Regions from separate parts of the Caproiciproducens galactitolivorans genome, predicted to be linked through region 1. Evidence: riboswitches for the same ligand, from Rfam matches in the RefSeq annotation. Region 1 holds a riboswitch; the other holds the start of a gene.
The links. Region 1 has a riboswitch for cyclic di-GMP ahead of P9B68_RS02645 (prepilin peptidase). Riboswitches for the same ligand answer to the same signal wherever they lie in the genome.
Positions count from the first base shown of each region.

Region 2: another riboswitch for cyclic di-GMP. It lies ahead of P9B68_RS05425 (RNA polymerase sigma factor); the one in region 1 lies ahead of P9B68_RS02645 (prepilin peptidase).

Region 1 is NZ_JAJUFJ010000002.1:56,361-59,777, forward strand. Features, by position in the region: gene P9B68_RS02640 (Flp family type IVb pilin) at 167-349, opposite strand; gene P9B68_RS02645 (prepilin peptidase) at 632-1,294, opposite strand; cyclic di-GMP riboswitch class I at 1,389-1,474, opposite strand; cyclic di-GMP riboswitch class I at 1,530-1,616, opposite strand; partial or broken gene P9B68_RS02650 (hypothetical protein) at 1,867-2,122, opposite strand; gene P9B68_RS02655 (MATE family efflux transporter) at 2,269-3,417, opposite strand, start outside.
Region 2 is NZ_JAJUFJ010000005.1:57,699-61,115, reverse strand. Features, by position in the region: gene P9B68_RS05435 (recombinase family protein) at 1-668, opposite strand, end outside; gene P9B68_RS05430 (hypothetical protein) at 766-963, opposite strand; gene P9B68_RS05425 (RNA polymerase sigma factor) at 1,504-1,929, opposite strand; cyclic di-GMP riboswitch class I at 2,419-2,506, opposite strand; gene P9B68_RS05420 (PhzF family phenazine biosynthesis protein) at 2,814-3,417, opposite strand, start outside.

The sequences.
Region 1 (3,417 bases):
AATTCCTATGTCTTGCTTGTTCAATACTCATGAATATGACTTACTATTCTTTAACTCCCCGTCATTTTTCAACAAATGCTTCATACCTTAATCAATTGAGAAAGAGAGAGAATCCCTTTTGTATGAAAGGGGTTCCCCCTCTTGCTCCGCATCTTTTGTTTGAAAATTACTTGGTAGAAGTATTTCCGGCAATTTTACCTGCCATATCATTGAACATACCTTGAAGCTTAGTACCAATGCCTGACATTGCGCCCATAACTACAACAGCAATCAAGGCAAGGATCAGGCCATACTCCACCATTCCCTGGCCGCTTTCCTCGTTTGCAAGCCAGTTGAGCATGTTTTTCATGTCTATTCCCCCCCTTCCCTAAAATAAATTTATTTCAAAAATTCACCCTCCGGTGATTTTTGACGAAAGAAATTATTGTCTTAATGGGGTAAAGCTTGCCCCACCGTGTTACAAGTTCTCTCCAGCATTTTTCTCGCTTCACTCGAATAGGCTGAAAAACCTGCCATTGCCGCAAGAATTACCAGACTAAGTATAAGGCCGTATTCCACCATACTCTGTCCATCTTCCTGTTCCAAAAAGGCTCCCAACAAATGAACCACCCACTTTCTTTCAGAAATTATTTCAAGCGGCAAATACGCCGAATAGAAAACCGATCATGATAAATCCACACATCGGGAAAAGGCTGGTGAGCGTTAGCTTTTTCAGCAGCAATCCGCCGACGCAATAAATAATCAGCGCGGCAGACATATATAGTAACGAGGTCATGACTGCCGGAAATCCCACGACAACAGCTGTCGATAACGCCAGTTTGATATCTCCTGCCCCAATGCCATTATAAAATCCCTTTCTTCTGCAGAAGATTACATAATAAATCAAGAAAATACCTATAACTAGTGCACACGCTTCCACAGACTCTAAAAGTCCATATATTCCATTCACCAGAAAGCGGTAGGCAAGCCCGAAAACAACCAGCGCCAAACAAATCTCATTCGGGATAATGCGGATTTTATGGTCAATTACGGTGGCAACGGCCGTAATGGCAACAAAGGCACAAAGAAAGAGAGACCTTGCAGAGAATATCTGGTAAGATATCCCGCTAAAAACGAAGAAAAAGCCAACAGAAACCGCAAGTTTGACAGTATTGCCAAATTCCAGTTTGCCCGGTAGCTCTCTGCCTTTCTGTCCGCACTTTCTCACTATCAGGGAATTTACTATATCGGGAAAATACAAACCGAACAGAAACCCGACAACCCCCGCTGCGCATGCAAAAAGTATTTTTAACATCTTTATACCCCAACCCCTGCAAACAAAAATAAAAGCCCACAACTTAACCAGTTGTGGGCTAAAGAGATACATTCAAAAATGCTCTCTATGCACAAAAGGAAACCGGCTGTCATGGGACGTCATCCTTTAGACCCTATGGCTTAGCGTCCTTATCTTTCGATAAGTTTGCATAAAAAAAATCCGCAATGGTATAAAGCCAATTGCGGATAGAAAAATTCGTCCAAAAATCCTTGCAAAAGGGAACTGGCTGCCATAGATTATAAAATCCTTAGGCCCTATAGTTTAGCGTCTTTGCCTTTCGACAAATTTGCACCTTAATATGTAATTTTCTTTTTGATTCGTCCTAATTATATATCAAGAAATTCGTCCTGTCAATAGTTCCACTAAATAATTTTTAAAAATCATTAATACAAAAGTATAGAAAGGTTCATTTATTTTAAAACCGCGGCGCCGATGATTCCCGCATCGTTTCCAAGCTTGGCCTACAACCGAATCCCTCCCCGTCCCCTGCGCGGAAGCGATCACATCCAAGCGTTCTTTAGTCAGAGCCTCCGATTTCTTCTGTATTTCCGCATATTCCGTTCTGGTCACATCATAAACATCTTTTATGGCGGAACCCGGAAGAATGTCATGGAATTGGTTCAGAAGAACCGTCCGCCACATAGTGCTGATTTCTTCCGCCGGATATGCGACGCCGTATTCTTCCGCCCAAACGGAAATCAGTTCCAGATTCATTAGTGCAAATTTGCTTTTGCGGTTGCCGCGTTTGTTCCTCGCCATGGAGGTATAAGTACCCCTATGGTATTCCAGATATAATTCACCGACCCATCAGCATCCCATTATAAGTCGTAAAAAAGCTGTCTTTTTCCTGATCAACGCCTTTTGTCGTGACAGGTGTGTAAAAATCGGCGTGCCGTCAATCCCGAACTACCAGAAAGTCACGGCAGCGCGCCGCACCAGTTTTCCATACAGAATTAATTATCGATCAGATGGTGCTGGTACCACTTATCCCCATGGAACCGCAGTAGGAATATGAGTCCGCGCACGCCCCATTCGCAAATCATGGCAACCCAAACGCCGACAATCCCGAACGAAAGCACGATCCCCAAAACATACCCAAGCACCACGCGGAGCAACCACATGGTGAGCATGGAAGAAATGGACGTAAATTTGGAATCCCCCGCGGCACGAAGCGCAGCTGGGGTTAAAAAGCTGATGGACCATACCGGTATATTTGCCAGCGTAGTTATCCACATGATCTGGATAATCGTGGGGACAACCGCCTCCGGCGGATGGAACAGGGTCAAGAGCGGGCGTATAAACGGCATGATCAGCAGCATGGTCACCGCAAAGGACAGCGACGACAGCCAGAGGAAGGAGCGGATGAATTTCCGCGCATCCTGAATATCCCGCCGTCCCATGCACTGGCCGACCACGGTAACCGTCGTCAGGATCAAGGCGTTTGCCGGAATCTGAAAAAGCCCGGCAAGGGAGTTGCAGATCGCGTTGATATCCATGGCATAAACGCCAAGCTGAACAATAAAGGTTTGCGTCAGAATTTTCCCACCGTTAAAGAACATCTGCTCGGCGGCAAACGGAATCCCGACAAAGAAAATCCGTTTCAGCATGGATGTACTAATCTGCAGGGCGTCCTTCACTTTAAAATGGACGGTGGTATCGCCCTTCAGCAGGTAATAAATCGAATAGCCAGCACCTACATAGCGGGCGATATTCAGGGAAATGACCATCCCGAAAACACCCATATGTAAAATCGTAATAAATACAAAGTTCAGAACAACATAGCAAAGGTTCATCGCAAGAGAAAGCCGGAGGGAGGATTTTGTTTCGCCCACGCCGCGAAGAGCGCCGCAGACCGCTTCTACTGTCCCTATGCCGCAATAGGACAGGCAACTTCCCAGTAGATATACTTTTGCATTTTCGAAAACTTCGGCATCCGCTTTTCCGAACAACAGGTTCAGCGTCGGGGTATGGAAAACGCCGACCGCCGCACTAATTACAAAAGCCAGAAGAAATACGGAAGTCAGCGAATTGGCCGCGGCTTTCGACACCATGGCGTCGTTCCCGCTTCCCTTATACTGCGCAACAACCACGGTGCCACCTGT
Region 2 (3,417 bases), on a different contig from region 1:
CAGTAGGACATCGGCGTCAGGATGCTGTCCTGTTCCAGCGCGGCGGCGATCTGCTCCGTTCCAAAGCCGTCCAGCGTCATTTGATAAATTCGGCGAACAACAGTGGCGGCTACCTCATCCACGATCCAATGTTTGGGATCATCCGGATCTTTAATGTACCCATATGGTGGTTGTCCCATCGGTTCCCCGGCATTTCCCTTAATCTTGTTGCTGATGCGCCGCTTTTTGCTGATATCGCGCGCATACCACTCGTTGAACAAATTTCTTATTGGAGTCAGCTCGTTTTCACCCTCGGCAGTATCCACATTATCGGAAACCGCGACGAGACGTATATCGTGTTCAGGAAGGAATTCCTCCGTGAGTCTGCCGACCTCAATATAGTTTCTGCCTAGGCGTGACATATCCTTTACAAAAACAGCCGCTGCATGGCCCTCTTCAAGTTCATGAAGCATCGCCACAAAACCGGGCCGTTCCATTGTGACACCGGAAATACCGTCGTCTGAGAAATGCACAAGGTTTGTATATCCCTTTTCTTTGGCAACCTTGATTAAAAGCTTTTTCTGGTTACCTATGCTGTAGCTTTCTCCTTCAAGATTGTCGTCCCGCGACAGCCGTTCATAAAGAAAAGCCGTATCCTCCCGGTTTTTTCTGCTATTTGACCGTTTCATAAATCCTCCTTTCCGGCAGTCAAATAAGCAGTATTTACAGGAGAAGGTATACCATCTCGACCGCCGTTTGTCACGCTTGTCGCGCTATCACTTATCGTCAAGACTGATCCGCGTCAGCCTTCATCAGTCTCATTAAAATTATTGCCAAGGTATCGTGTCCGTCTGTTTGAAAAACAGGCTCAACAATAAACGTTTTGCCATCCACCTTATAGGTTGAAGTTTTATCTAAACGATTGCGTCCGGAAGCGTCGGGCGGTATGTTGTTTTTGTAATCAGTAGTTTTTAAGTTTTCCACCGTTATGCCTCCTCTCAGATCAGGAAGCAGCCGCACTGTAGCCATTTGTTCACGTACTCAAACAAACATGATAAGCGATATGACGGAGTTACGGCGCGGCTGCCCCTTTGTTTCGATTTGCTTTTATAGTTTACAGACATTCCGGACGAACAGGCGGCGTACCTGTTACCATAGGAATTGCACCTCCCCCCATGCTGATGGCGGGCCGTTCTCATTGCCTGCGACGGTTTTTTCACGCTCGGACTGTGACTGAACGGAAGTTTCATTACATACAGATGCTTGCCACAGAGCCACCTTGCGTCTGAAAGACGCTGCTCTACCTACGGCGCTGGTGTTTTTCGCTCCCTTTCCGTTACGCTGAAATTCAATCACCCTCTCCGCTCAAGGAAAGATCGTGGCGCACCCGCCGTCCGGCTCCCTGTATGCCGCTGCTTGCGGTATGTATCCGGCTTGTCCCTTATTCAATTTTCAAGGTTCAGTGAAGAATCAAAACTTATCCCTCATAAGCCTTTTCATTTTTGAGGCCCATTCGCAGGAGCCTCACAGGAAATTTTTCAAAAACTTTTCGATATTTCGCAGTCCCCGGTCAATACTGTCTCGGACGGCACTCTCGTTGACACCCTCAGCCTTGGCAATGGCGCTTTTGCTCATCCCCAAGAAATAATAAGCATAGATACGTTTGGCCTGCTTGCCCGGTAGGGCGGCGATGGCGGCATGGAGCTGTTCGACCGTCACTTTGCGTTCATAGATTTCGCAGGGGGATAAGGACACGAACAGGATGTCATGCTCGATGCCGTCGTCGCGATCCAGAGAATAATATGCCTTATGGCGGTATCTCCGCAGATAATAGGCGGCTTCGGCGTGTTCATAAGAGTTCATGAGTGCCGCAACTTCGTTCGGCACCTCGATGATGCAGTCGGTGATATAAAAATCGGGATAGTAGTCCCGCAGGTTGATCTGTGTCATCAAATATTCCTCCGTTCCGATTTTTGAGATTTTGGCAAATCGAAACGGAGAGGGGGGTGAGCGGCACCGAACTGAATTACCCTTTATACGACAAAAAAGGCCCATTTGGACACAATCCAAATGAGCTTTTTGCACAGTGATTCTATATATCCTATTTTTATGATCTATTAGTTCCTGATGATGACCGCACTTCTCCCATAGACCGCACGGGCTTTTTTTGACAGGCTACCGATTAAAGCGATATGCAGCAGATAGATGTCCGCTTCATCACGCTAGGCCGCTGCTTGGTAGCGGTCGTTTGAAGTTCAAGGCATGTCGAACGCGCATAGAAAAACCCTCCAAATGAGCTGGAGGGTTACAATAATGCTTATTCAGGCATAAGAATAGACCCGCCAAACTCACGTTTTTTTTGTTGGGCGGGTGCCGCCTTTCTTTCTAATTTTTTAATAAAAACCCTGCCACAAAGGGCAGGGTTAATACGCAACTTTACTTGGTGGCAAGGCTGTCATCATGCATTTGCATCTTAGACCCTATTGCTTTGCGTCCTTGCCTTTCGGCAAGTTTGCCCTTGACATAATTATATTGTTAAAAACAGTTTTCGGTAGAATTTGTCCAACCCTAATTTTAAGAATAATTTAGTTCCATAATATATGTAGCAAAGACAGGATATTATCGAAATTGCACTCAATGTCATACCAAAATAGCTATTGGGGATTGCTAAAAGACCAACTACTAGCCAGATCATGATTAGCAAAATAAAAGACGCTGTTGTATAAGCAAATAATCGTTTCACTTCGTTTTTCATAGCTCTGCTTTTCAAAGCTATTAGAAACTCTTTCATAGAGTTTATCAGTTTGATAACCGTCCAATATACGCAATTCTTTTTACCTTTCCTTGTGTTCACAACCTTCTGGCAAAAATATCTCACAAATGGAAAAAAGAGCGGCTTTTCCTGCAAGCTTCACACGCCCGTTGTCCACTTGGCAATACAGAGTTCCGCCACGGCGGGAAGCCTGTCTTGCCACTAACTCTTTCTTTCCTGATTTGTCTGCCCAGAGGGGGGCTATATGGCAATGTCCTGAACCACAAACCGGATCTTCCGCAACATTCAGCTTTGGCGCAAAGCTGCGGCTTACACAGTCATAACCTTTGCTTCTCGCTGTAATGTGCAGCAGAAGCCCAGGCAATAACTTAGCTTTTTCCAAATCGGGATTTGCTGCCTTGACCTGTTCTTCCTGTTCCAGTACGCAAACCAGATCGCGGTCCATCCATGCTTCTGTTGGACGATAACCAATGATTTGCTCCATCTGATCGGTTACCTCAATAGGTTTCAGATGATAGCTTGGAAAGTCCATCTCATACAGGTCATCTTTTCTATTCACGATCAGTTCACCGCTCAAAGTCTGGAAATGAACTTCTGATACGGATGTATCCACATAATTCATCAATACAAATGCTGTGGCAAGTGTAGCATGGCCACATAGATCA